Regions from separate parts of the Streptomyces sp. NPDC021100 genome, predicted to be linked through region 2. Evidence: predicted binding sites of a transcription regulator. Region 2 holds the regulator's gene; the other holds the start of a gene.

Region 1 (14,270 bases), on a different contig from region 2:
AAGCCCATCGCCGCGTACTCGCTGAGCAGCGAGTCGTAGACGTTGAAGCGCGCCTGGTCCTCGGAGAGGTAGAGCAGCGGGGTGTAGTCCTCGCCGGTCTCGCGGTCGACGAGCACCGCGTGGCGCTGGCCGAAGGTGCCGCGGCGGGAGTCCTGGCCGGAGAGGCGGACCGGGGTGCCCTCCATCAGGAGGGAACCGAAGGCGAGGGTCTCGCCCATGGCCCAGTCGATCGTGCCGTCCTCGACGCTGGCCGCGCGGCGCTGCAGCTGCGGCAGCAGACGCGGGTGGACGGTGACGTTCTCCGGCAGGTTGACCTGGGACTCGGCGATCCGCTTGACGACCTCCTGGGAGATCGCGGTGTTCACCGGGACCGGGAACTCGGCCTGCGGGGCCGGGACCTCGGCCGAGGCGGGCGCCGCGGTGGCCTCGCGGACCTCGGTGAAGACCTTCTCCAGCTGGCCCTGGTAGTCCTGCAGGGCCTGCTCGGCCTCCTCCAGGGTGATGTCGCCCCGGCCGATCAGCGACTCGGTGTACAGCTTGCGCACCGAGCGCTTCTTGTCGATCAGGTCGTACATCAGCGGCTGGGTGAACGAGGGGTTGTCGGCCTCGTTGTGGCCCCGGCGCCGGTAGCAGATCAGGTCGATGACGACGTCCTTGTTGAACGCCTGGCGGAACTCGAAGGCGAGCCGCGCGACGCGGACCACGGCCTCCGGGTCGTCACCGTTCACGTGGAAGATCGGCGCCTCGATCATCCGGGCGACGTCGGTGCAGTACATCGACGAGCGCGAGGACTCCGGCGGCGCGGTGAAGCCGACCTGGTTGTTGATCACGATGTGCACGGTGCCGCCGGTGCGGTAGCCGCGCAGCTGCGACATGTTGAGGGTCTCGGCCACGACGCCCTGGCCCGCGAAGGCCGCGTCGCCGTGCAGCTGGACCGGCAGGACGGTGAAGTCCGTGCCCGCCTTGCCGATGATGTCCTGCTTGGCGCGGGAGATGCCCTCGACGACCGGGTCGACCGTCTCCAGGTGGGACGGGTTGGCGGCCAGCGAGACCTTGATCTGCTCGCCGTCCAGGCCGGTGAAGGTGCCCTCGGCGCCCAGGTGGTACTTGACGTCGCCGGAGCCGTGCATCGACTTCGGGTCGAGGTTGCCCTCGAACTCCCGGAAGATCTGCGCGTAGGACTTGCCGACGATGTTGGCCAGCACGTTGAGCCGGCCGCGGTGGGCCATGCCGATGACGGCCTCGTCGAGACGGGCCTCGGCGGCCGCGTCCAGCACCGCGTCCAGCAGCGGGATGACGGACTCGCCGCCCTCCAGCGAGAAGCGCTTCTGGCCGACGTACTTGGTCTGCAGGAACGTCTCGAACGCCTCGGCCGCGTTCAGGCGGCGGAGGATCCGCAGCTGCTCCTCGCGCTCCGGCTTGGAGTGGCCGCGCTCGACCCGGTCCTGGATCCACTTGCGCTGCTTGGGGTCCTGGATGTGCATGAACTCGATGCCGGTGGTGCGGCAGTACGAGTCGCGCAGCACGCCCAGGATGTCGCGCAGCTTCATCATCGACTTGCCGGCGAAACCGCCGACCGCGAAGTCGCGCTCCAGGTCCCACAGGGTGAGGCCGTGCTCGGTGATGTCCAGGTCGGGGTGCTTGCGCTGGCGGTACTCCAGCGGGTCGGTGTCGGCCATGACGTGGCCGCGCACCCGGTACGCGTGGATCAGCTCGAAGACGCGGGCGGCCTTGGTGACGTCGTCGTCGTGCGAGGCGTCGATGTCCTTGAGCCAGCGGACCGGCTCGTAGGGGATCCGCAGCGCCTCGAAGACGTCGTCGTAGAAACCGTTCTCGCCCAGCAGCAGCTGGTTCATGATCCGCAGGAACTCGCCCGACGCGGCGCCCTGGATGACGCGGTGGTCGTAGGTCGAGGTCAGGGTCATGACCTTCGAGATGCCCATCTTGTTCAGGGCGTCCTGCGAGGTGCCCTGGAACTCGGCGGGGTAGTCCATCGCGCCCACGCCGAGGATGAGGCCCTGGCCGGGCATCAGGCGCGGCACGGAGTGCACGGTGCCGATGCCGCCGGGGTTGGTCAGCGACGCGGTGACGCCGGTGAAGTCCTCCATCGTCAGCTTGCCGACGCGGGCGCGGCGGACGATGTCCTCGTAGGCCTGCCAGAACTCGAAGAAGTTCAGGGTCTCGGCCTTCTTGATGGCCGCCACCACGAGCTGGCGGTCGCCGTTCGGCTTCACCAGGTCGATCGCCAGGCCCAGGTTGACGTGCTCGGGCTTGACGAGGGTGGGCTTGCCGTCCTTCTCCGTGAAGGAGTAGTTCATCGACGGCATCAGCTTCAGCGCCTGCACCATGGCGTAGCCGATGAGGTGCGTGAAGGAGACCTTGCCACCCCGGGCGCGCTTGAGGTGGTTGTTGATGACGATGCGCTGGTCGAACAGCAGCTTCACCGGGACGGCGCGGACGGACGTGGCCGTCGGCAGCTCCAGGGAGGCGTTCATGTTCTTGGCGACCGCGGCGGCGGGGCCGCGCAGCGTCACGTACTCCGGGCCGGCCGGGGCCTCGGTCGCCGGCGCGGCGGCGGGCTTGGCCGCGGGCTTCGCGGCGGCCGGCTTCGCGGCGGCGGCCGGAGCGGCCTGAGCCGGGGCGGCCTGGGCCGGAGCGGCGGGCGCGGCGGCGGCCGGAGTGGCCTGGGCCGGGGCTGCCTGCGCGGGGGCCGCGGGTGGCTGCGGAGGAGCGGCCGGGGCGGCGGGAGCCGTACCCCCGGTCACCCCCTGCTGCGTGGCCGGCGCATTGGCGTCCTTGCCCGGCTTGTAGTCGGCGAAGAAGTCCCACCAGGCTCGGTCGACCGAGTTCGGGTCCTGGAGGTACTGCTGGTAGATCTCGTCGACGAGCCACTCATTGGGACCGAACACATCAGCAGGACTCTTGCCCTGCCCGTCTTGGTCGGTCGAAGTGCTCGAGGTGTTCGGGGACTGTGGCGACACGGCGGCAACCGCCCTCTTCCGCTTCCTAAGGTGGTGGACAGCGGGAATAAAGGCTACGCCTGTCCGCTGCCCTGATGCAGGCCACCGGGGCCAGTCGTCGCGCAAGTCACACTCGCTCCCGTGTTTCAGGGCATGACTTGGCGGGAAACACCCGAGGTTTCGGACTCCCCGGCTGCTTCCGACCCCTCCGTGGGTACGCGGAATGGTGCCCCACATCCGGATGAACGTGTGCTTCCGTCTTCGACCCTACGTCAACTCGGATCACGAGGCTCGTCCTGGAAGAGTGACCCGGATGCGGCAGCCCCGGGGGGATTCGGCCACGCCGATGCTGCCGCCGTGCAGGTCGACCGCCCAGCGGGCGATGGCGAGCCCCAGCCCCGTCCCCCCGTCGCTGCCCGGTCCGTGCTGCCCGGAGCCGCCCCGGTTGAACCGCTCGAAGACCCGGTGCCGCTCGGCCGGCGGGATGCCCGGGCCCTCGTCCAGCACCTCCAGGTCCAGCGACTGCGGCCCCTCGCCGCGCCGCGCCCGGACCGTCACCCGGCCGTGCGGGGGGCTGTGCCGGACGGCGTTCTCCACCAGGTTGGCGACCACCTGGTGCAGCCGCTCCGCGTCCGCGTGGGCGGTCAGGTCGGGCGGCGAGACGTCCAGGTGCAGGTGGACGTCCTTGCGCGCGGCCCGGGGCGCGGAGCCGGTGCCGCAGGCGATGCTGGTCTCCTTCAGCACCTGCGCCAGGTACGGCCAGACCTCGAAGCCGCGGGCGTGCAGCGGTACGACACCGTTGTCGAGCCGGGACAGGTCGAGTAACTGCTCCACCAGCCGCCCCAGCCGTTCGGTCTGCTGGAGGGCGGCCCGCATGGTCTCCGGATCGGCGGCCGAGACGCCGTCCACCACGTTCTCCAGCACCGCCCGCAGCCCGGCGATCGGCGTCCGCAGCTCGTGCGAGACGTTGGCGACCAGCTCCTTGCGGTGGGTGTCCACCGCCTCCAGGTCGGCCGCCATCCGGTTGAAGGCGTGCGCCAGGTCGCCGAACTCGTCCCGCCGCCCGTCCCGCACCCGCCGGGTGTAGTCACCGTGCGCCATCGCCCGGGTGACCTCGGTCATCTCGTCCAGCGGCGCGGTCAGGCCGTGCGCCACGAACTGGGTGATCAGCAGCGAGGCGATGATCGAGAAGACGGTGATCACCCGCAGCCCGGTCGCCGACCGGAACGCGACGAACACCAGGAACGTCGTGATCACCACGGAACCGACCACCAGCCACCCGAGCGCGGCCTTGACCGACCGGTAGGGATCCAGCGGGCGCAGCGCCTCCCAGACGCGGCTCAGCAGGCCCGGCCGCGGACAGCCGGTCATCTCGCGTCCGTTCCCCTCACGCGGCCGGTGTCTCCAGGGCGTACCCGACCCCGTGCACCGTCCGGATCCGCTCCGCGCCGATCTTGCGCCGCAACGCCTTGATGTGGCTGTCGACGGTCCGGGTGCCGGAGGCGTCCGCCCAGTCCCACACCTCGGCCAGCAGCTGCTCCCGGGAGAGGACGGCACGCGGGGTGTTCGCCAGGCAGACCAGCAGGTCGAACTCGGTCGGCGTCAGGTGCACGTCCCCGCCGCGCACCCGCACCCGGCGCTGCGCGTGGTCGATCTCCAGCTCGCCCAGCCGCAGGATCCCGCTCCGCGGGGTGTGCGCGGCCAGCGTCGCCCGCTCCACCCGGCGCAGCAGCACGTGCACCCGCGCCGCCAGCTCGCGCATGGAGAACGGCTTGGTCATGTAGTCGTCCGCGCCGACGCCCAGGCCGACCAGCATGTCGGTCTCGTCGTCGCGCGCGGTGAGCATCAGCACCGGCACCGGGCGGCGGGCCTGGACCCGCCGGCACACCTCCAGGCCGTCGTAGCCCGGCAGCATCACGTCCAGCACCAGCAGGTCCGGTTGCCACGCCTCGGTGGTGTCCACCGCCGCGGGCCCGTCGCCCGCGGTCCGCACCTGGAACCCCTCGGCCCGCAGCCGTGCCGCGATGGCGTCGGCGATGGTCCGGTCGTCCTCGACGATCAGTACCCGCCGCTGCGCCCCGGCGGAGGCTGCGGCGCCGCTCGGGCCCGTGTGTGTCTGCTCCATGTGCCCCGCCCCTAGCCGTCGTCCCCAGCGTCTTCCGGTGCCGGTCCTCCCACTGTGGCAAGCAGGGTACGGGCAGGTGACGGGGGACGGCTACGCGGCGAGGACGGCGAGGTGGACGACGTCGGGGACGCCTCGGGCAACGATGATCTCTTCGGTGGTTACCCCGGCGAACCCGGCATTCCGGAGGGCTTCCTCGAACCGCTCGGACGGCTGTGCGGACCACACGGCGAGCACTCCGCCGGGACGGAGCCGGGCGCGGCAGGCGGCGAGGCCGGTGGGGGAGTAGAGGCCCTTGTTGTCCTCGGTGACGGTCCAGTCGGGGCCGTTGTCGATGTCGAGGCAGATCGCGTCGTAGGCGGGGGCGTCCGGGGAGGTGGCGGAGGCCGGGGCCGGGGCGTCCAGGTGCGCGAGGAGGTCCGCCTCGACGATCCGTACGCGCGGATCGGCCAGTGCCGCGCCGGACACGGCGGACAGCGGGCCCGCGCGGTGCCAGTCGATCACCGCCCGCTCGCGTTCCACCACCGTGATCCGCCCCCAGCGCGGCTCCGCAGCCGCGTGCGCCAGCGAGAAGCCCACGCCCAGCCCGCCGATCAGCACCGCGGGCTCCGCCCGCCCGGCCGGCAGCGCCCTCAGCGCGGCGTCCACCAGCAGCCGCTCGGAGCGGCCGTCCGAGGTGTCCATCAGGAAGCAGCCGTTCGCGATGATCTCGTACACCGGCCGGGCCCCCTCCGCCGGACCGCGCCGCCGCAGGGCGACCTCGCCGTAGGGACCGTCGCGGCGGTCGAGGGTGGTCACGGGATCGTTCGGGACATACGGGACGGGCACGGGAGACCTCCGGAGACCGTTGATGTTCGACGGACGCATCCGAAGGTTAAGAGGTTGACAGGCGTGGCCTGGTTCACGGACCGAAGACGGGTCCGGCGGACGCCCGGGCCCGTACTGTTCGTACTGCGGCCCGCCGCCGGGCGGGCCGTCCGGAGCGTCCCGGGAAGGTCCGGGCACGCCCCGGGCACGTCGACGGAAGGGAGCCCGGCCGAGTGACCGCCGCTGATCCCGCCGAGGCGGGCGCCCCCGCGCCGGCCGACGGCACCGCCGCCGGACGGCGGCCGGCGCGCCCGCTCAGAACCCGGTTCCACGGGCTGCGGCAGCTGGTCCCCACACCTCGGGCCACGCCCTTCACCTTCTGGTACGGCCTCGTCCTGCTCGCCACCGCGGTCTACGCCGAGCTCGGCGACGAGTCCACCGTCAACCAGCTGCTCCGCGACTCCAGCACCGACGCGGCCCATCTGGCCGACCGGCCGCTGGTCGTCCTGTTCGCCAGCGCCCTGTGGGTCGCCGGCGGGCTCTGGTCCTTCTTCGGCTGGGCGTTCGCCCCGGTCCTCGGCGCCCTGGAGCGGCGGGTGGGCGGGCTGCGCACGGCCGGTGTCTTCCTGCTCGGCCACGTCCTGGCGACCCTGGCCACCGAGCTGCCGGTGGCCGGCGCGGTCGCCGCGGGCCGGCTGCCGGCCGACTCGCTGCACCGGCTCGACTACGGCATCAGCTTCGGCCTGATGGCCTGTCTCGGCGCGCTGGCGAGCCTCCAGCGCCCGCCCTGGAAGTGGGGGCTGCTGGGCGCCGCCTCCCTGATGTGCGCCCAGGACCTGGTGGAGCTGGCGGACCCGCTGGCCAGTTGGGGGCATCCGATCGCCCTGCTGGCCGGTGTCGCCTGTGAGCTGCTGCTGCGCGGTGACGTCCGGGACACGGCGCCGGCCGCGCGGGCTCCCCTCCGGCCCGCGCCGGCCGTCGCCGCCGCCCCGGACGCCACTGCCCCAGCGGACGCCACCGCCTCAGCGGACGGTGCCGTCCCAGCTCCACTCGGCGAGGTGCCCCTCCCCGGGCCGCGCGATCCGTCCGGTGGCGCGGAGCAGGGCCAGGCCGGGCCGGTCCTCGTGCGGGACGCCGGGGAACAGCCGGGCGAGGGCGGGGCCGGCCAGGTCGTCCGGCGGGGTCCAGTCGACGCCCAGGCCGGTGGCGATGTCATGGGTGTGGACGACGGCCTCCACCACGCCCATGGCGGCGAAGCCGGGCCCGTCGGAGTGGCCCCAGGGGTGCCAGGCCCGGTCCTCGGGCGCGGCGGCGCGGACGGCGGCGGCGAGGAACGACGCCGCGACGCGGATGCCCTCCAGGCGGGCTGAGACCGGGGCCTTCGGGTCGAGCGAGGCGAACAGGGTGATGTACCGGTCCCGCGGCTTGGCGGTGAGCAGTGCCGCGTACCCGGTGATGCCGAACGCCAGGTGGTCGAGCGTCGCGTGGCAGGACCACTCCAGCCGGCCGGCCGGCCGCGACCAGGCCGTGGCCGGAGCCAGGCCGTCGAGGAAGGCGGTGGTCCGCTCGGCGGTCTCGGTGACCAGGGTGGCCCAGTCGAGGGCGAGGGCGGTGCCCGGCGTCGTCAGAGGGCTCACGCGCGTCCCTCCGCCCGGACGAACTCCACCAGCCGGCCCCAGCTGTCGCCGCCGTGCCCGGCGTCGATGCCCCGCTTGACCAGGCCCTGGAGCAGCTCGGGCAGACCGGAGGCCACCCCGCGCGCCTCGCTGGCGTGCACGAGGTGCTCGATGGCCGCGAGGTGCACGCCGAGCGTGGCGTCGTCGCCCGGGTAGCTGCGGGCGTCGGCCTGCGGGGCGTACGTGTTCATGAAGAACTCGACGGCCCGCATCCAGCGGCCGGCGACCGCGGTGAAGGCGGCGGCCTTGCCCTCGCCGTCCGTCCCGACGAGCGCCACGCCGTGCGCCCAGCCGGTGAGCGTGGACCACATCAGGCCGAGCAGCGCGGTGTCGTAGAGGGAGGCCAGGGTGACGTCGGTGCCCAGGTCCACCGGGTCGCCGAGGGCGGCGAGCGTCGCGCGGTGCTCGTCGAGGGCCCCCGGGGAGCCGCTGTAGAGGAACATGAAGTCGGGGTTGCCGACGCCGGGCGGCGTCGTCATGATCGCGCCGTCGAGATAGCGGAAGCCGTGCTTCTCGGCCCAGCGGGCCGCCTCGGCGGCCTGCTCCGGGGCGCCGGAGGTGAGGTTGACGACGGTCCGCCCGGCCAGGTCGCCGACCAGCGGGTCCAGGACCTCGTGGACGGTGTCGTAGGTGGCCAGGCAGACGACCACCAGCGGGCTCGCCGCCACGGCCGCGGCGGCGTCCGGGGCCTCGGCGGCACCCTTCTCCACCAGGGCGGCGGCCTTGCCCGCGGTGCGGTTCCAGACGGTCGTGCGGTGGCCGGCCGCCAGGAACGCACCGGCCAGCGCGGTGCCCATCGAACCCAGGCCGAGGACGGTCACCTTCGTGCTCATGGAAAAGTCACCCATTTCGTGGGGAAGTACCGGGACTTGAGAGGACGCGCTCTCGTGTGACCCCTACGTTTCCACCGCCCGCACGGCCCCGACAGTGGCAGGACTGACCGCCTCCGCAAAATTCCTGCCACTAGGCTGTCCCGGTATGAGCGCTGGTTCCGTGGCCGTGGCAGTGATCGACGACGACATCCCCTACTGGGACCTGTACGAGCTGGGGGTGGTCTGCACGGTCTTCGGCATCCCGCACCCGGATCTCGCCGACCCCTGGTACGACCTGCGCCTGTGCGCCGCCGGCCCGTCCCCGCACCAGCCGCCGCCCGGCCCGCTCGGCTTCACCCTGCGCACCCCCTACGGGCTGGAGGGGCTGGAGGACGCGGACACCGTGATCATCCCGTCCGTTCCGGAGGCGTGCGTCGACGGGGAGCGTGAGCTGCCGGACGAACTCCTCCACGCGCTCCGACGCGCCGCCGACCGGGGCGCGCGCATGGTCTCCCTGTGCGCCGGAGCCTTCGCCCTGGCCGCCGCCGGGATCCTCGACGGCCGCCGGGCGACCGCCCACTGGATGCACACCGAGGCCCTGGCCCGCCGCCACCCGGAGGTGGAGGTGGACGACTCGGTGCTGTACGTCGACGACGGGACCGTCTTCACCAGCGCCGGCGTCACGGCCGGCCTCGACCTCTGTCTCCACCTCGTCCGCCGCGACCTGGGCGCAAACGTCGCCAACCAGCTCGCCCGGCGGCTCGTCGTCCCGGCCCACCGCCCCGGCGGGCAGGCCCAGTTCGTCGAGGTCTCCGTCCCCGAGACCGGCGACGACGGCCTGGCCCCCGTCCTCCAGTGGGCCACCGAACGCCTCGACCAGCCCCTCACCGTCGACGACCTGGCCGCCCGCGCCGGCATGAGCCCCCGCACCTTCTTCCGCCGCCTCCAGGCCGCCACCGGCACCACCCCCCTCCAGTGGCTCCTCTCCCAGCGCCTGTCCCGCGCCCAGTCCCTCCTCGAAGCCACCACCCTCCCCGTGGAACGCGTCGGCCAGCTCAGCGGCCTGGGCACGGCCGCCAACCTGCGCCGCCACTTCACGCTGCACTTCGGCATCACCCCGACGGACTACCGCCGCGCCTTCCCGGGCCACGGCGGCCGATCGGTCCGCCCGGGCCGGACGGTACGGCGGGCGGGGCACTGAGGCTCACGGCGAACCTGATCGCTCACAGCGAACACGCCTGCGGGAACATCTCCCCGCGCAGGGACATTGAGTCTGCATAGCTCAACTTGCCTGCCGAAGGGGAGATCATGGCTTCGACGTCCGCACCGCTCACCCTGCCCGTGCTGCCGCTCGACGACGAGGTGGTCCTGCCGGGGATGGTCGTCCCCCTGGACCTCACGGACTCCGAGGTCCGCGCCGCCGTCGAGGCCGCGCAGGCCGCCGCGCAGGGCGGGGCCAAGCCGCGCGTGCTGCTCGTCCCACGGGTGGACGGCACCTACGCCGGCACCGGCACCCTCGGCACGGTGGAGCAGGTGGGCCGGCTCTCCGACGGCGATCCGGGCGCCCTCATCCGCGGCGTCCGCCGCGTCCGCATCGGGGCCGGGACGACCGGCCCCGGCGCCGCCCTCTGGGTGGAGGGCACGGCCGTCGAGGAGCCCGCCCCCGACCCGCTGCCGGGCGCCGTCACCGAGCTGATGAAGGAGTACAAGGCGCTCGCCACCAGCTGGCTCCGCAAGCGCGGCGCCTGGCAGGTCGTCGATCGCGTCCAGCAGATCGACGACGTCTCCCAGCTCGCCGACAACTCCGGCTACTCGCCCTTCCTCACCGTCGCCCAGCGCGTCGAGCTGCTGGAGACCGCCGACCCGGTCGCGCGGCTGAAGCTCGCCGTGAAGCAGCTCGGCGACCACCTCGCCGAGCAGGACGTCGCCGAGTCCATCGCCAAGGACGTCCAGGAGGGCGTCGACAAGCAGCAGCGCGAGTTCCTGCTCCGCCGCCAGCTGGAGGCCGTCCGCAAGGAGCTGGCCGAGCTCAACGGGGACGCGGACGGCGAGTCCGACGACTACCGCGCCCGGGTGGAGGCCGCCGACCTGCCGGAGAAGGTCCGCGAGGCGGCCCTGAAGGAGGTCGACAAGCTGGAGCGGGCCTCCGACCAGAGCCCCGAGAGCGGCTGGATCCGCACCTGGCTCGACACCGTCCTGGAGATGCCGTGGACGAAGCGCACGGAGGACGCGTACGACATCCCGGGCGCCCGGGCCGTGCTCGACGCCGACCACGCGGGCCTGGACGACGTCAAGGAGCGGATCACCGAGTACCTGGCGGTGCGCAAGCGGCGCGCCGACCGGGGGCTGGGCGTGGTCGGCGGGCGGCGCGGGGGCGCGGTGCTCGCGCTCGTCGGCCCGCCCGGTGTCGGAAAGACGTCGCTCGGCGAGAGCGTCGCCAAGGCCATGGGGCGCGAGTTCGTCCGGGTGGCGCTCGGCGGCGTGCGCGACGAGGCGGAGATCCGCGGCCACCGGCGCACGTACGTCGGCGCGCTCCCCGGCCGCATCGTGCGCGCCGTCAAGGAGGCCGGCTCGATGAACCCGGTCGTCCTCCTCGACGAGATCGACAAGGTCGGCTCCGACTTCCGCGGCGACCCCGCCGCGGCCCTCCTGGAGGTCCTCGACCCCGCGCAGAACCACACCTTCCGCGACCACTACCTGGAGGTCGAACTCGACCTCTCCGACGTGGTCTTCCTCGCCACCGCCAACGTCCTGGAGGCCATCCCGCAGCCCCTGCTCGACCGGATGGAGCTCGTCCGCCTCGACGGCTACACCGAGGACGAGAAGGTCGTCATCGCCCGCGACCACCTGCTGCCCCGGCAGCTGGAACGGGCCGGCCTGGAGCCCGGCGAGGTCACGGTGGACGACGCGGCACTGCGCCGGCTCGCCGGCGAGTACACCCGCGAGGCGGGCGTCCGTACGCTGGAGCGGTCGCTCGCCCGGCTGCTCCGCAAGGTCGCGGCCCGGCACGAACTCGGCGAGCTGGAGCTCCCGTTCACGATCGGCGTGGACGAGCTGCGCCCGCTGATCGGCCGCCCGCACCACACCCCCGAGTCCGCCCAGGACCCGGCCGAGCGGCGCACGTCCGTCCCGGGCGTGGCCACCGGCCTGGCCGTCACCGGCGCGGGCGGCGACGTCCTCTTCATCGAGGCGTCCCTCGCCGACCCGGAGACGGGCGCCGCCGGCCTCACTCTGACCGGCCAGCTCGGCGACGTGATGAAGGAGTCCGCGCAGATCGCCCTCTCCTTCCTCCGCTCCCATGGCGCGGAACTGGAGCTTCCGGTCGGTGACTTCAAGGAGCGCGGCGTCCACCTGCACGTCCCGGCGGGCGCCGTCCCCAAGGACGGGCCGAGCGCGGGCATCACGATGACGACGGCCCTGGCGTCCCTGCTCTCCGGGCGGCGGGTCCGCCCGGACGTCGCGATGACCGGCGAGGTCTCGCTGACCGGGCGGGTCCTGCCGATCGGCGGCGTCAAGCAGAAGCTGCTGGCGGCGCACCGGGCGGGTGTCACCACCGTCGTCATCCCCAAGCGCAACGAGCCCGACCTCGACGACGTCCCGGCCGAGGTCCTGGAGAAGCTGGAGGTCCACGCGGTGTCGGACGTCCGGCAGGTGCTGGAGCTGGCCCTGGAGCCGGCGACGGCCGCCGTTGGGAACGGGGTGCCGGTCGCCGCGTAAAGCGGCGGAAGAACGCTTCTGACGGGCCGTCGGAACGCGGGAATGCCGCGCGCCGGCGGCCCGTTGTTCGCAGCATGACGAACACTCGCACGCGTCTGAATCGCCCTGCCGGCATCCGCTCCCTCCGCCTCGGCGACACCAAGGTGACCTACGTGCCCGACGGCGTCGTCCAACTGTCGCCGCGAGGCTGGCTCCCGGCCACCGCGGACGAGGTGTGGGCCGCCCACCCCGAATACCTCGACGCCGACGGCTACCTGGTGGCCGGCGTGGGCGGCCTGCTGGTGGAGCACGGCGACCGCGCCCTGCTGATCGACGCCGGCATCGGCCCGGTCTCGCTGCCGGCCGCGCCCGGCACCCCCGTCGGGCGGATCGAGGCCGGCGCCCTCCTCGACCACCTCACCGCCCTCGGCCGCCCGCCCGCCGCCCTGGAAGCGGTCGCCATCACGCACTTCCACCGCGACCACATCGGCTGGTCCGCCCAGTTGACCGCGGCGGGCGTGACCCACCTGGTCGCGGGGCCGGAGTGGGAGGAGCGCCACCTCGCCGTGGAGCACGGCGTGCCTGAGGAGACCCTCGCCGCCATGGCGACCGATGTACGCACGGTCGCCGACGGCGAGGAGATCTTCCCGGGCGTCCGGGCCCTGTTCACCCCCGGCCACACGATCGGCCACGCCGCCTACGTCATCACCGGCGGCGGCCGCAGCCTGATCGCCTTCGGCGACGCGATGCACACCCCTCTCCAGGTCGCCCACCCCGAGTGGTCCGCCGTCGTCGACCACGACCAGCGGCAGTCCGCCGCCTTCCGTCGCGACCTCGTCGAACAGCTCACCGCACCCGACACCCTCGGCTTCGGCATCCACTTCGCCGACGTCCCCTTCGGCCGCGTCCGCCGGACGGAGGACGGTGGGGTGGAGTGGGAGGCGGTGGACGAGTAAGGGCGCGGTACCCCCTCCGGGGCCTCGGTCGTCACCCGCCGGTCGCCGCGGAACGGGCCTCCTGGTACAGCGCCAGGCAGGCGTCCATGGCGTCCCGCCGGCGGGGGTCGTCCCGATCGAGAATGTTGGCCGCGTCCAGCGCTGCCCGATAGCGGGCGGCCAAGGCCGGTCGGCGCTCGATCTCGATCTCCGTGGCCCATGTGGTTCGGAAGAACCGGACCGGCTGGGACGAGCCGTCTTGCGCGGCGGCGGTCAGGGCCGCGTCGAGATCTGCCCGGAACTCGGTCAGGCGGGAGGGAGCCACCCGGGCGAGTGCCCCACCGAGCGCGGAAACGGTCGTGCCCGGGTGCGGGAAGAGTTCGGGCGGCTGTCCGCCGTCTGCTGGGCGCATGGCTCCTCCTCGGCCGGTGTGGTGGAGCGACGGTAGCGGCTGTGCGACGACGGCGCTGAGCGGCGGCATGCGGGAGGGCGGACGGTCGCGGTGGACGAGTGGGGCGGTTCTCGCCGGGCAGGGCGTGTCGGGGCGGCCGTGCGCCGCGTTGTACCCCGCGGCCGCCCGCGCCGCGCGGCGGCGGGGGAGAGGAGCACACGGTGAACTACGGGGTGAGTCTGGACACGCTGTTCGCATGGCTTGAACGCATGCCCGTGCCCGAGGGCTGGAAGGTGGAGGTCGTCGAGGGAGCGGTCTGTTTCTGGCCGCAACGGGACAATCACTGGGACCTCACCGCCAACGTCGTCGAGCAGCTCCGCGCACGGTACCCCCGCCGCCGGCTGCTGTCGGACGTCCGCATCGACTTCCCCGGCCACTTGAACGGTTTCGCCGCCGATGTCCTTCTCCTCAAGGAAGGTGCGGAGAAGAACGCCAAGGGCCGTTGGAAGCACCAGGACGTCGCCTTCGTCGCCGAGGTCATCTCGAAGGACACCGCACGCAACGACTACGGGCCCAAGAAGGACGCCTACGCGGCCGCCGGAGTCCCGGTCCTCCTGATCGTCGACCCGTACACGGGACTCTGTCACGTCTACACGGAACCCGAGGGCGGGGCGTACCGCCTGGAGCCCGCCGTGAAGTTCGGCGATCCGGTCGACCTCGCGGGCACGGTCGTCGGACTCGTCCTGGACACCGAGGAGTTCGCCCACGAGTGACCGGAGCGGCCCGGCCCGGCGGCCTCAGCTCCGTGTCCGGGCCAGGAACAGCACCGACTGCGTCGTCAGGCCGACGCGTCCGCCCTGCGCATCGACGG
Region 2 (14,270 bases):
GCGACGTCACCGCTGGACTCGCGCTTGAACCAGATGTTGGGGAAGGCCAGGAAACGGTGCCAGGCCACGCCCATGTCGGTCTTGAGGGAGATCGTGATCATCCAGATGAAGGACGTCGCGATCTTGATCATGGCGACCAGGTAGGTGAGGTTCTGCAGCGTCTCGGTGCTCAGCCCCCGGAAGGCCGCGACCAGCGGGTACGAGGCGAAGTAGCCGGCCTCGTAGCTCTCGACCCCGTGCTGGGCGCCCTCCAGGCCGCGCAGCGTCACGATCGAGCAGCCGACGATGAGGATGACGGCCTCGACGAAGTACGCCTGGCCGAAGTTGGAGCCCGCGAAGCGGGACTTGCGTCCCGGCTTGCCCGGCTTGCTCAGCTGCCGGACGACGATCAGGGCGAGGATGCCCAGCGTGGTCGTCGTGGCGAAGAACTCGACCCAGAGCTCGTAGGGCAGCCACTCGCCGATGAAGGGCAGCAGCCAGTCGGCCTTGAAGAGCTGCCCGACGGCGTTCACGATGGTGATCAGGAGGGAGAAGAAGCCCAGCGCGACGCCCCAGTGGGCGACGCCGACGAGGCCCCACCGGTTCATGCGGGTGTGGCCCAGGAACTCCTTCGCCACCGTGACCGTGCGTCCCACCGGGTCGTCGGTGCGGGTGCCCTTGGGCACCGGCTGGCCCAGTCGCATGTGCTGGTAGATCTGCAGGACGGCACGGCCGAGCAGCGCGAAGCCGACCGCGATGAGGACCAGCGACACGATGATCGCGGCGAGTTGCATGGTTGGGGCTCCTCGGACCTGCGAAAGCGGGATTACTACTCGGTAACTTATCCAGTCCGTACGAGACTACTCACTCTCGCGCGTGCGATATACCCGCACCGCCGGTGATCTGCGTCGCGCAGGCGACCCTCAGCGGCCGCGGAGCGACGGCGCCGGCCGGACCCACGAATAAGGGACGCATAAGAGTTGAGCCCGGTCGACTCAGCTCCGTTGACAGTCCGCCATCCGTGTTGCACCCTTGAGTCTGTTCCACTCAAGTCAGCTGGAGGAATCGACATGGCACGTGCGGTCGGCATCGACCTGGGTACGACGAACTCCGTCGTCAGTGTTCTCGAAGGCGGTGAGCCCACCGTCATCACCAACGCCGAGGGCGCCAGGACCACGCCGTCCGTCGTCGCCTTCGCGAAGAACGGCGAGGTCCTGGTCGGCGAGGTCGCCAAGCGCCAGGCCGTCACCAACGTCGACAGGACCGTCCGGTCGGTCAAGCGCCACATGGGCACCGACTGGAAGATCAACCTGGACGGCAAGGACTTCAACCCGCAGCAGATGAGCGCCTTCATCCTGCAGAAGCTGAAGCGGGACGCCGAGGCGTACCTGGGTGAGAAGGTCACGGACGCGGTCATCACCGTCCCGGCGTACTTCAACGACTCCGAGCGCCAGGCCACCAAGGAGGCCGGCGAGATCGCGGGCCTCAACGTCCTGCGCATCGTCAACGAGCCGACGGCCGCCGCGCTGGCCTACGGCCTCGACAAGGACGACCAGACCATTCTCGTCTTCGACCTCGGTGGCGGCACCTTCGACGTCTCGCTGCTGGAGATCGGCGACGGCGTCGTCGAGGTGAAGGCCACCAACGGCGACAACCACCTCGGTGGTGACGACTGGGACCAGCGCGTCGTCGACTACCTGGTCAAGCAGTTCCAGAACGGTCACGGCGTCGACCTGTCCAAGGACAAGATGGCCCTCCAGCGCCTCCGCGAGGCCGCCGAGAAGGCCAAGATCGAGCTGTCCTCGTCCACCGAGACCACGATCAACCTGCCCTACATCACGGCCTCCGCCGAGGGCCCGCTGCACCTGGACGAGAAGCTCACCCGCGCCCAGTTCCAGCAGCTCACCGCAGACCTCCTGGAGCGCTGCAAGACCCCGTTCCACAACGTCATCAAGGACGCGGGCATCGCCCTCTCCGAGATCGACCACGTGGTCCTGGTCGGCGGCTCCACCCGGATGCCCGCCGTCGCCGAGCTCGTCAAGGAGCTGACCGGCGGCCGCGAGGCCAACAAGGGCGTCAACCCGGACGAGGTCGTCGCCATCGGCGCCTCGCTCCAGGCCGGTGTCCTCAAGGGTGAGGTCAAGGACGTCCTGCTGCTCGACGTCACCCCGCTGTCCCTCGGCATCGAGACCAAGGGCGGCATCATGACCAAGCTGATCGAGCGCAACACCACGATCCCGACCAAGCGCTCCGAGATCTTCACGACGGCCGAGGACAACCAGCCGTCCGTGCAGATCCAGGTCTACCAGGGCGAGCGCGAGATCGCGGCGTACAACAAGAAGCTCGGCATGTTCGAGCTCACCGGTCTGCCCCCGGCGCCGCGCGGCGTCCCGCAGATCGAGGTCACCTTCGACATCGACGCCAACGGCATCATGCACGTGGCCGCGAAGGACCTCGGCACGGGCAAGGAGCAGAAGATGACCGTCACCGGCGGCTCCTCGCTGCCGAAGGACGAGGTCGACCGGATGCGCGAGGAGGCCGAGAAGTACGCGGAGGAGGACCACAAGCGCCGCGAGGCCGCCGAGACCCGCAACCAGGCCGAGCAGCTCGTCTACCAGACGGAGAAGTTCCTCAAGGACAACGAGGACAAGGTCCCCGGCGAGGTCAAGGCCGAGGTCGAGACCGCGGTGACCGAGCTGAAGGAGAAGCTGAAGGGCGAGGACGTCGCGGAGATCCGCACCGCGTCCGAGAAGGTCGCCGCGGTCAGCCAGAAGCTCGGCCAGGCCATGTACGCCGACGCGCAGGCCGCCCAGGGCGCCCCGGGCGCCGAGGGTGCCGCCGGTGCCGGTGCGGGCCAGCAGGCCAAGGCCGAGGACGACGTCGTCGACGCCGAGATCGTGGACGAGGACAAGCCGAAGGGCGGTGCGTCGGCGTGACGGAGGAGACCCCGGGCTTCGACGAAAAGCCTGAAGGCACTCCCTCCGACGACTCGGCCGACGAGAAGGGCGCCGGTCCCGCCGACAAGGCGGGCCCGGCCCCGGCCGGGGAGGAGCTGGTCGAGGTAGGCCTCCAGGCGCAGCTGGACCAGGCGCAGGCCGCGCTCAACGAGCGCACCGCGGACCTCCAGCGGCTCCAGGCGGAATACCAGAACTACCGCCGGCGCGTCGAGCGCGACCGGGTGCAGGTCAAGGAGGTCGCCGTCGCGAACCTCCTGTCCGAACTGCTCCCCACGCTCGACGACATCGGCCGCGCCCGTGATCACGGCGAGCTCGTCGGCGGCTTCAAGTCCGTCGCCGAATCGCTGGAGACGGTCGTGGCGAAGATGGGCCTCCAGCAGTTCGGCAAGGAGGGCGAGCCCTTCGACCCGCTGGTCCACGAAGCCCTGATGCACAGCTACGCGCCGGACGTCACCGAGACGACGTGCGTGCAGATCCTGCAGCCGGGGTATCGCATCGGCGAGCGCACGATCCGCCCCGCGCGGGTCGCGGTCGCCGAGCCGCAGCCGGGCGCCCAGGGCAAGGCCGAGGGCGAGTCGGACGAGGAGAGCGGTGGCCCGGACGAGGGCTGACGCGATGAAGCACGGCACTGACCGCACGCACCGGGAGGAGGGACGCCGGGGATGAGCACCAAGGACTTCGTGGAGAAGGACTACTACAAGGTCCTCGGCGTGCCCAAGGACGCGGCCGAGGCCGACATCAAGAAGGCGTACCGGAAGCTCGCCCGCGAGTTCCACCCGGACGCCAACAAGGGCGACGCCTCGGCCGAGGAGCGGTTCAAGGAGATCTCCGAGGCGTACGACGTCCTCGCGGATCCCAAGCGCCGCAAGGAGTACGACGAGGCGCGGGCGCTGTTCGGCAACGGTGGCTTCCGGCCCGGTCCGGGAGGCGCCGGCGGCTCCTTCAACTTCGACCTGGGCGACCTCTTCGGGGGCGCCCAGGGCGGGGCGGGGGCCGGCGGCTTCGGCGGCGGGCTGGGCGACGTCTTCGGCGGCCTCTTCAACCGCGGCGGCGGCACCACGCGCACCCAGCCGCGCCGCGGCCAGGACATCGAGTCCGAGGTGACGCTCAGCTTCACCGAGGCGGTGGACGGGGCCACGGTCCCGCTGCGGATGTCCTCCTCGGCGGCCTGCAAGGCGTGCTCCGGCACCGGCGACAAGGCCGGCACCCCGCGGGTCTGCCCGACCTGCGTGGGCACCGGCCAGGTGTCGCGCGGCTCCGGCGGCGGCTTCTCGCTGACCGACCCCTGCCCCGACTGCAAGGGCCGCGGGCTGATCCCCGAGAACCCCTGCGACGTCTGCAAGGGCAGCGGCCGGGCCACGTCCTCCCGCACCATGCAGGTCCGGATCCCGGCGGGCGTCTCCGACGGCCAGCGGATCCGGCTGCGCGGCAAGGGAGCGCCGGGCGAGCGCGGCGGACCCAACGGCGACCTGTACGTCGTGGTGCACGTCGGCTCCCACCCGGTCTTCGGACGCAAGGGCGACAACCTCACCGTCACCGTGCCCGTCTCCTTCCCGGAGGCGGCGCTCGGCGGCGAGGTGAAGGTGCCCACGCTCGGCGGCCCGCCGGTCACCCTGCGGATCCCGCCGGGCACGCCCAACGGGCGCACCATGCGGGCCCGCGGCAAGGGCGCGGTGCGCAAGGACGGCACCCGCGGCGACCTGCTGGTCACCGTGGAGGTCGTGGTTCCCAAGGATCTCGACGACAAGGCCAGGGACGCCCTGGAAACCTTCCGCGACGCCACGGCGGGTGAGGACCCGCGCGCGGAGCTGTTCCGGGCGGCGAAGGGAGAGTGACCGTGATGAACGGCGACGGCCGCACCCGTCGGCGCTTCGAACCCGCTCAGCCGTACGAGCTGACCGATGAGTCGCCCGTGTACGTCATCTCGGTCGCGGCTCAGCTCTCGGGCCTGCACCCGCAGACCCTGCGCCAGTACGACCGCCTCGGCCTGGTCTCGCCCGACCGCACGGCCGGGCGCGGCCGCCGCTACTCGGCCCGCGACATCGAACTGCTCCGCCAGGTGCAGCAGTTGTCGCAGGACGAGGGCATCAACCTGGCCGGCATCAAGCGCATCATCGAACTGGAGAACCAGGTCGCCGCGCTGTCGGCCCGGGTCGCCGAGCTCCAGGCGGTCGTCGACGGCGCCGCCGCGGCGATGCAGCAGCGCGAGGCGGCGGTGCACGCGTCGTACCGGCGGGACCTGGTCCCGTACCAGGAGATGCAGCAGACGAGCGCGCTGGTCGTCTGGCATCCGCCGAAGCGGGATCGCTGATCAACGCGCGTTGACCGCTGATCCGTTCGTCGTCCGAGAGGCCCGTCCCCGATGAGGGGGCGGGCCTCTCGCGTTGGGGAAATGATTCTCCACAGGGGGTTTTCCACAGGCGTGGCGGAGGCCGCCGGAGGCCGTCACACTCAGTGAGCATGAGCGCGGAAAAGAGCGGTGGAGCACGGAAGTTCGCGGCGGTGACCGCGTTGGCGGAGACACAGGACGGGGTCGTGGCCCTGTCCCAGGCGGAGGGGCTGGGCTGGTCGCGGTGCGGGCTGCGGCGCCGGCTCAGGAAGGAGGGCTGGCAGGCGGTGCGTCCGGGCGCTTTCGCGGCGCCGGGGCGGTCGGCCGGATTGACGGCGCATCTCTGGGCACAGCAGCTGGCCCGGCCGGAACTCGTGGTCAGCCACTGGGCGGCAGCCCTGGTGCACGGTGTCGAACGGCGCGTGGAGAGACCGGAGTTCACCGCTCCGGCCGGCGGGCGGGGAGTGCACCGCCTTCCGCTGCGCCCGGACGAGGTGACGCGCAGCGCGGGGCTCACGGTGACGACGGTCCCCCGCACCCTGGCCGACCTCTTACGCGCGGGGCCGCGGGACGACGCGCTGGTGGCGGTGGAGTCCGCGGTGAGCCGCCGGCCGGGCGGAGAACGGGGCTCGCGCGGACCGCTGACCGTTCTCGACGCCGTCCGGGACGCGGTGCGGGACGGCGCGGGGATGCGCGGCGGGAGACGGGCGCTGGACTGGCTGGCCCTCGCCGACGAGCGGGCGGGCTCCCCGGCGGAGACGATCGCCCGGCTGCGGATGAACGACGCGGGCCTGTACCCGGAACCCCAGGCCGAGTTGCTGCTCCCCGGCGGACGCCGGGTGTACCCGGACTTCTTCTTCAGGGAGCGGGGGCTGGTCGTGGAGATCGAGGGCTACGCCTGGCACGGCGGCCGGGCCCGGCACCAGCGGGACATCGCCCGCTACAACGAGCTGACGCGCTGCCCCGAGGTGCGGCGGGTGCTCCGGTTCACAGCCGACGATGTGTCACCGGCCGGTATCGCTGGTGCGGACGGTCGGCCGGGTGCTGGAGGGCAGCCGATGGGCGTCCCCTCGCCGTCCGGATCGGGACGGCGGCGACGGGTCGTTCCCGGAGGACTGCTTCGCCGGACGTCAGGCGGGGGACCGGCGGGACGTCGCGTCCTCCGGCGTGAGGTCGCGGGCGAGCACGATCTCGCCGTCGTCCAGGTCGCCCGTCTCGCCGAAGCCGGCCGCCCGGTAGAGCCGGAAGGCGACGTGGTTGCCCGGTACGACGCTGAGGCGCATACGGGTGTGCCCCGCCGTGCGGGCTCGGTCGAGGACGGCGGCCAGGCCGGCGTGGCCGAGCCGCTGTCCCTGGAAGCGTTGGTCGATCATGTAGCGGGAGAGCGAGACGGTCCCGGGGATGTCCTCGGACGGGTACAGCAGGGCGAAGCCGATCAGCTCGGAGCCGTGCAGCAGGGCGAGCGGGTCGGCCGTCGGGTACGCCCAGGCGTCGGCCAGCGAGCGGACGTTGGGGGCGACGAACTCCCGTTGGCCGGGCCCCACGTCCAGGGCGATGACTGCCTCGTAGGTGTCCACGGTGACCGGTTCGCAGTGCACGGGGATCATGCGCGGCATCCTAGGCAGCGGGGTCGGAGGCGTCACTCGGGTTCCGCTCCTCCGTGGGCCGCCGCGCCGCTTCCGCGCTCTCCGTGGTCTCTCATACGAGCCGCACCGAACCCATGGCCCGCGTCACCGTGATCTCGATCAGGACGCGGTCGGGGCTGGGCTCGGGGGTCCGCTCGTAGCGCTCCGCGTAGCGGGCGACCGCGTCGGCGACGGCGTCCGGCTCCGTCCGGACGACGGCCGTGCCCTCCAGGGTGGCCCACAGCCCGCCCGGAGCGACCTGGCAGAGCGCGACGCGGAGGCCGTCCGGGCCGGCCGCGAGGACGTTGGAGACCTTGGCGCTCTGCTTGCGGGTGATCACCCGGGCTATGGACGTCTCCGGGTCGAACGTGGCGCCGACCGGCACGACGTGCGGGCTGCCGTCCCGGCGGAGGGTGGTGAGGGTCGGGAAATGGCGCTCGCGCCAGAACGCGACGTAGGCGTCCGGCAGGTTGCGGAGGTCGTGGGCCATGGCCGCCAGGGTAGTGGTCCGGGAATCAGAGGAAGTCGGTGGTGTCGAGATCGAAGTCGAAGGGGGCGGGGAGGGGGAGGGCCTTGCCGAAGGGGATGCTGTGAACCTCCGCGTAGTCCTCCCTCACCGGTTCGGCGAAGAGGGTCACGGTGCTCTCGTCGCGGTCCACGAGGAGATAGAGGGGGATGCCGGCGCGGGCGTAGCAGTGGCGCTTGGCGACGCGGTCGCGTTCCGGCTTGCTGCTGGTCACTTCCGCGACCGTGGCGATGCCGTCCGGGGACATCCAGGTCGGCGCGCCACGGAAGAGGCGTCGTTCCCGTGGGGCGAATGCGGCGTCGGGGATGGCGTAGTTCTTCGGGCAGGAGCCCCCTCGGGGCGACTTCAGACCCTTGTTTCCCGAGTACTGCATGCGGACCTTCGCGTGGTCGTACATCTGCGCGACGATCAGCTCGATGGCGTCCTCGTGGTCGCCGTCCGGCGCCGGTGACACGACGATCTCCCCCTCGATGAACTCCGCCCGGAACCCCTCAGGGGTCTCCATGGTCAGGAAGTAGTCCAGGAGGGTCTCTTCCGGCGTCATAAGCCTTGGTCTTGTGCCATAGCCGTCATGCTGCACCTCCCCGTGGTCGAACGCCAGCATCGCGCCCCGCCCCCGGTGGCGGGCCGTTCGTCGTACCGGTTCACTCGCAAGGGGGAGTGCCCGGCCGGACTACCGGTGCGTGGGTTGAGTGGAATAGACTCAACTTATCGCACGTTGCCTCAAGCAGGACCCAGAAGCGAAAGCGAACCCGAGGAGGAGCTCCCCGTCGTGGATGCCGAGCTGACCAACAAGAGCCGTGAGGCGCTGAGCGCCGCCCATGAGCGGGCCGTGTCGGCCGGGCATGCCGATATGACCCCCGCCCACCTGCTGCTGGCCCTGCTGGCCGGGCAGGAGAACGAGAACCTGCTCGACCTGCTGGCCGCCGTGGAGGCGGACGCCGCGGTGCTGCGCGGCGGGGCCGAGCGGGTGCTGGCCGGGCTGCCGAGCGTGCAGGGGTCGACCGTGGCGCCCCCGCAGCCCACCCGGGAGCTGCAGGCGGTGCTGGTGGACGCCGGGGAGCGGGCCCGCGACCTGGGGGACGAGTACATCTCCACCGAGCACCTGCTGATCGGGCTGGCAGCCAAGGGCGGCCGGGTCGCCGAGCTGCTGGAGCAGCAGCGGGCCTCCGCCAAGCGGCTGCTCGACGCGTTCGAGAAGGCGCGCGGCGGGCAGCGGGTGACGACGGCCGATCCCGAGGGCACGTACAAGGCGCTGGAGAAGTTCGGCACGGACTTCACCGCGGCCGCGCGGGACGGCAAGCTCGACCCGGTCATCGGGCGGGACCACGAGATCCGCCGCGTGGTGCAGGTGCTCTCCCGCCGCACCAAGAACAACCCGGTGCTCATCGGCGAGCCGGGCGTCGGCAAGACGGCCGTCGTGGAGGGGCTGGCGCAGCGGATAGTGAAAGGCGACGTCCCGGAGTCGCTGAAGGACAAGCGGCTGGTCTCGCTGGACCTGGGCGCGATGGTGGCCGGCGCCAAGTACCGCGGTGAGTTCGAGGAGCGGCTGAAGACCGTCCTGGCGGAGATCAAGGCCAGCGAGGGCCGGATCATCACCTTCATCGACGAGCTGCACACCGTCGTCGGCGCGGGCGCCGGCGGGGACTCGGCGATGGACGCGGGCAACATGCTCAAGCCGATGCTCGCCCGCGGCGAGCTCCGCATGGTCGGCGCGACGACGCTGGACGAGTACCGGGAGCGGATCGAGAAGGACCCGGCCCTGGAGCGGCGCTTCCAGCAGGTGCTGGTCGCCGAGCCGTCGGTGGAGGACTCCATCGCGATCCTGCGCGGGCTCAAGGGCCGCTACGAGGCGCACCACAAGGTGCAGATCGCGGACGCGGCGCTGGTCGCCGCCGCCACCCTCTCCGACCGCTACATCACCTCCCGGTTCCTGCCGGACAAGGCGATCGACCTGGTCGACGAGGCCGCCTCTCGGCTGCGGATGGAGATCGACTCCTCGCCGATGGAGATCGACGAGCTCCAGCGGGCCGTCGACCGGCTCAAGATGGAGGAGCTGGCGCTCCGCAACGAGACGGACGAGGCGAGCAAGGAGCGGCTGGCCAAGCTGCGCCGCGACCTCGCCGACAAGGAGGAGGAGCTGCGCGGGCTCACCGCGCGCTGGGAGAAGGAGAAGCAGTCCCTCAACCGCGTCGGCGAGCTGAAGGAGCGCCTCGACGACCTGCGCGGGCAGGCCGAGCGCGCTCAGCGCGACGGTGACTTCGACACCGCGTCCAAGCTGCTCTACGGCGAGATCCCGGCCGTCGAGCGGGAGCTGGAGGAGGCCGCGGAGGCCGAGGCCGAGCAGGAGGCGGCCTCCCGGGACCTCATGGTCAAGGAGGAGGTCGGCCCCGACGACATCGCCGAGGTGGTGGCGGCCTGGACGGGCATCCCGGCGGGCCGGCTGCTGGAGGGCGAGACCCAGAAGCTGCTGCGCATGGAGGAGGAGCTGGGCAAGCGGCTGATCGGCCAGGAGGAGGCCGTCCGGGCGGTCTCCGACGCGGTGCGCCGCTCGCGCGCCGGGATCGCCGACCCCGACCGGCCCACCGGTTCGTTCCTCTTCCTCGGCCCGACCGGCGTCGGCAAGACCGAGCTGGCCAAGGCGCTCGCGGACTTCCTGTTCGACGACGAGCGGGCGATGGTCCGCATCGACATGAGCGAGTACGGCGAGAAGCACTCGGTCGCCCGGCTGGTCGGCGCGCCCCCCGGCTACGTCGGCTACGAGGAGGGCGGCCAGCTCACCGAGGCGGTGCGGCGCCGGCCGTACACCGTGGTGCTGCTGGACGAGGTGGAGAAGGCCCACCACGAGGTCTTCGACATCCTGCTCCAGGTGCTGGACGACGGTCGGCTCACCGACGGCCAGGGGCGGACGGTCGACTTCCGCAACGCCATCCTCATCCTCACCTCCAACCTGGGCTCGACGTTCCTGGTCGACCCGCTGCTGAAGGAGGAGCAGAAGAGGGAGAAGGTGCTGGAGACGGTCCGGACCGCGTTCCGCCCGGAGTTCCTCAACCGGCTCGACGACATCGTGGTGTTCCACCCGCTGGGCACCGGCCAGTTGGAGCGGATCGCCCGGATCCAGATCGACCAGCTCCAGCGGCGGCTCGCCGACCGGCGGCTCACCCTGGACGTCGACGAGTCCGCGCTGCGCTGGCTGGCCGCGCTCGGCCACGAGGGCCCGGACGAGGCGCCCGACCTCACCTACGGCGCCCGGCCGCTGCGCCGGCTGGTGCAGACCGCGATCGGCGACCGGCTGGCGCGCGCGATCCTCGCCGGCGAGGTGCGGGACGGCGACACGGTCCGCGTCGAGCGGGTCCCGGACGGGGACGGCCTGTCGGTGCGAGCGGCGTCGTAACGGCGGCGGCCCGCCGGACCGGACTCCGGACGGCCCGGGAACGCACCCCCTGGCGCGTGGTCGGTGAGCGACGCATGCGCCAGGGGTTGCGGGGCAGGGGCTGGTGTGGGGGAGGATGGCCGCAACCGTACGAAGGGAAATCCACGGTGAGCATCGACCCGTCCTCGATTCCGAATTTCGGGGGCCAGCCCGAGCCGCAGCCCGAAGAGACGGGCCCGGCCGGTCCCGTCATCCCCGACCAGGACCTGGTCAAGCAGCTCCTGGAGCAGATGGAGCTGAAGTACCTCGTGGACGACGAGGGTGACCTCGCGGCTCCGTGGGAGCAGTTCCGTACGTATTTCATGTTCCGCGGTGAGGAGGAGCAGCAGGTCTTCTCCGTGCGGACGTTCTACGACCGGCCGCACGGCATCGACGACAAGGGCAAGCTGCTCGAGGTCATCGACGACTGGAACCGCCGCACTCTGTGGCCGAAGGTCTACACGCACACCAACGACGACGGCACGGTCCGCCTCATCGGCGAGGCCCAGATGCTGATCGGCGTCGGGGTGTCGCTGGAGCACTTCGTGTCCAGCACCGTCAGCTGGGTCCGCGCCTCGGTCGAGTTCGACCGCTGGCTGGTGGAGCAGCTGGGTCTGGAGGAGGACCTGGAGTCCGGCGACGGCGACGGCGGCGACAAGCCCGACGCCGACGCCTGATCCTCCGGACGACGCCGGCCCGGGGCCTACATGGGCAGCCGGGCCGCCGTCACCAGGTAGGTCCCGTACACGAACGAGAGCCCGGCCAGCGCGCCGACCGTCACCGCGACGGTGCGCGACCGGGCTCTCGTCATGCCCAGGGCCAGCGGGATCAGCAGCGGGAAGGCGGGCAGCAGGAAGCGCGGCTTGGACGCGAAGTAGCTGGAGCCGCCGAGGGCGATCACGCACAGCACCAGGGTGTAGGCGAGCAGCGGGGCGGGCGGCCGTTCCAGCACGAGGAAGACGAGCGCGACCAGCGCGACGACCAGGACGCCCAGGGAGCCGTAGTACGCCATCCCGTCGCGGCCGGTGAACAGGTGCCGGACGAACCGGAACGCGTCGGCGCCGAAGTCGAACCGCGACCCCCACCGCCGCTGCACGGTGAAGTAGCCCAGCGGGCCGAACCCCGAGCGGTAGCCGGCCCACAGTACGTAACCGGCCCACCCCAGCGGGGCGAGCGCGAGGCCGGTCCACAGCCGCCAGTCGGCGCGGGAGCGCGGTTCCCGGCGCAGGACGGCCAGGGTGGCGCAGCCGACGGCGGCGGCGACGGCGACGGCGTTGGGCCGGGAGAGCCCGGCGACCAGCGCGAGCGCCCCCGCCCAGAGGTGCCGGCGGGTGACGACGGCGTAGAGCGCCCACGCGGCGAGGGCGGTCATCAGGGATTCCGTGTAGCCCATCGTCTGCACGATGGAGTGCGGCAGCAGCCCCCAGAGGAGCACCAGCCAGGTGGCCGCCCGCCGCCCGTACAGCCGCTCGCCGACGGCGTAGATCCCCCAGGCCGCGCAGGCCGCGGCGGTCCAGGCGACGACGAGCTGCGCGGAGACGATCGAGATCGGGATCAGCGCCGTCAGCGCGTGCACCAGGCCGGGGAAGAGCGGGAAGAACGCGTAGTCGCTGTAGATGACCGAGTGGCTGGTGGGGGACGGGAGGATCAGCCCGTAGCCGTCCTCGGCGATGCCCGCGTACCAGATCGCGTCCCAGGAGTGGCCGAGCAGGGTGCGCGGGTGGCGGCCGGTGGACCAGGCCCAGGAGGCCATCGTGGCCACGCCGGCCAGCCGGGCCGCGGCGTAGAGCACGAGCGCGGGCAGGGCACGGCGCAGCGCCTCGCGTACCCGTTCCCGGCGCCGGGCCGCGCCGCCGGCGGGGGCGCGGCGCGGCTCCGGGGCACGGACGGGCACGGCGGTGTCGGCGGACACGGGACCTCCTCGGGGCACCTCCCGGGCCGGCCGGGGAGGCGCGGCCGGGCCCCGCGGGGACGGGCCGGGCGGCGGGACCGGACGGGGCGCCGGGGACGGCGCCGGTACGGACGGTACGGAACGTGCGGCATACCGACCATGCGTCCGGGGCCTCGCGCGCGTGGCGCGTCACGCCCGTAGGGGGCGCGGCTTCCACCCGGCTGGCGCACCGGGACGGCGGCGCCCGGTACCCGGGCACGGGTGTTCGCGTCCCCCTAGGGTGGTCCGGGTCACGGACAGTCCGGAGGACGACCGGGAGGGGCGCGGATGAGCGCGGAACACGGTGGAGCGCACAGCGAGGCGCACGGCGGCGCGCCGAGCGGCACGGGGAACGGGACGCGGGGGCCGGCGGCACGGCTCACGGGACTCGGTACGTCGGTGTTCACGGAGATGACCGAGCTGGCCCGGAGCACCGGGGCGGTCAACCTGGGGCAGGGCGTGCCGGAGCTGGGCAGCCCGCGCGCGCTGCTGGAGGACGTCGCGGCGGCGGTGCTGGCCGGGGCCAACCAGTACCCGCCGGCGCACGGCACGCCCGCGCTGCGCGAGGCGGTCGCCGCGCACCAGCGGCGGCGGTACGGGCTGGAGTACGACCCGCTGGGCGAGGTGCTGGTGACGACGGGCGCCACCGAGGCGCTCGCCGGGGCGCTGCTGGGGCTGTGCGACCCGGGGGACGAGGTGCTGGCCTTCGACCCCTGCTACGACGCCTACGCGGCGGTGGCCCGCTTCGCGGGCGCGAAGCTCGTGCCCGTGCCGCTGGTCACGGAAGGGGACGCCTTCGTCCTGGACGCGGACGCGCTGCGGGCCGCCGTCACCCCGCGGACCCGGGTGCTGGTGCTGAACACGCCGCACAACCCGACGGGCAAGGTGTTCACGCCGGCGGAACTGGAGGCCGTCGCCGCGGTGTGCCGCGAGCACGGGCTGACGGTCGTGACGGACGAGGTGTACGAGCACCTGGTGTTCGGTGAAGGAGGGGTCGGTGAGGGGTGTGAGGAAGGAGCAGAGGGGAACGGGCCCGTCCACCGGACGATCGCCGCGCTGCCCGGGATGCGGGAGCGGACGCTGACCGTCTCGTCGGCCGGCAAGACGTTCGGCGTGACGGGCTGGAAGGTCGGCTGGGTCTGCGGGCCCGCGCCGCTGGTGGCGGCGGTGGCGGGAGTGAAGCAGTTCCTCACCTACACCTCGGGCGCGCCCTTCCAGGATGCGCTCGCCCGGGCGCTGGGGGGCGTGGAGGAGTGGGCGGCGGAGCTGCGGCGGACGCTGGGGCGCAACCGGGATCTGCTGAGCGACGGACTGACGCGCGCCGGGTTGCGCCCGTACCGGGCGGACGCCGGGTATTTCGTCCAGGCGGACATCCGCGCGTGGGGGCATGGGGACGGCGTGCGATTCTGCCGTGAACTCCCTTTGCGCGCCGGGGTGGTGGCCATTCCGACATCCGCCTTCTTTGTGCGCCCGGGCGCCCCGTCCCATCTGGTGCGATTCTCGTTCTGCAAG

The links. Region 2 encodes HspR, which represses chaperone genes until heat shock. Its sites were predicted from a motif close to TTGAGNNNNNNNNNCTCAA; they were not measured.
Region 1: lon (endopeptidase La) is a predicted target of HspR. The motif match lies at 9,645-9,663, and genes of this name have one in related genera.

The regions. Positions count from the first base shown of each region.
Region 1 is NZ_JBIRQH010000001.1:430,334-444,603, reverse strand. Features, by position in the region: gene ACH4PU_RS02045 (multifunctional oxoglutarate decarboxylase/oxoglutarate dehydrogenase thiamine pyrophosphate-binding subunit/dihydrolipoyllysine-residue succinyltransferase subunit) at 1-2,981, opposite strand, end outside; gene ACH4PU_RS02040 (sensor histidine kinase) at 3,243-4,331, opposite strand; gene ACH4PU_RS02035 (response regulator transcription factor) at 4,348-5,085, opposite strand; gene ACH4PU_RS02030 (spermidine synthase) at 5,176-5,910, opposite strand; gene ACH4PU_RS02025 (rhomboid-like protein) at 6,123-7,259, shown strand; gene ACH4PU_RS02020 (NAD(P)-dependent oxidoreductase) at 7,523-8,398, opposite strand; gene ACH4PU_RS02015 (helix-turn-helix domain-containing protein) at 8,544-9,578, shown strand; gene lon (endopeptidase La) at 9,686-12,094, shown strand; gene ACH4PU_RS02005 (MBL fold metallo-hydrolase) at 12,169-13,029, shown strand; gene ACH4PU_RS02000 (hypothetical protein) at 13,061-13,420, opposite strand; gene ACH4PU_RS01995 (Uma2 family endonuclease) at 13,669-14,172, shown strand; gene ACH4PU_RS01990 (class I SAM-dependent methyltransferase) at 14,197-14,270, opposite strand, start outside.
Region 2 is NZ_JBIRQH010000003.1:95,137-109,406, reverse strand. Features, by position in the region: gene ACH4PU_RS07000 (4Fe-4S dicluster domain-containing protein) at 1-773, opposite strand, end outside; gene dnaK (molecular chaperone DnaK) at 1,050-2,915, shown strand; gene grpE (nucleotide exchange factor GrpE) at 2,912-3,547, shown strand; gene dnaJ (molecular chaperone DnaJ) at 3,599-4,771, shown strand; gene ACH4PU_RS06980 (heat shock protein transcriptional repressor HspR) at 4,777-5,247, shown strand; gene ACH4PU_RS06975 (GNAT family N-acetyltransferase) at 6,396-6,872, opposite strand; gene ACH4PU_RS06970 (pyridoxamine 5'-phosphate oxidase family protein) at 6,964-7,380, opposite strand; gene ACH4PU_RS06965 (Uma2 family endonuclease) at 7,406-7,960, opposite strand; gene clpB (ATP-dependent chaperone ClpB) at 8,189-10,810, shown strand; gene ACH4PU_RS06955 (YbjN domain-containing protein) at 10,957-11,505, shown strand; gene ACH4PU_RS06950 (hypothetical protein) at 11,532-12,740, opposite strand; gene ACH4PU_RS06945 (aminotransferase class I/II-fold pyridoxal phosphate-dependent enzyme) at 13,047-14,270, shown strand, end outside.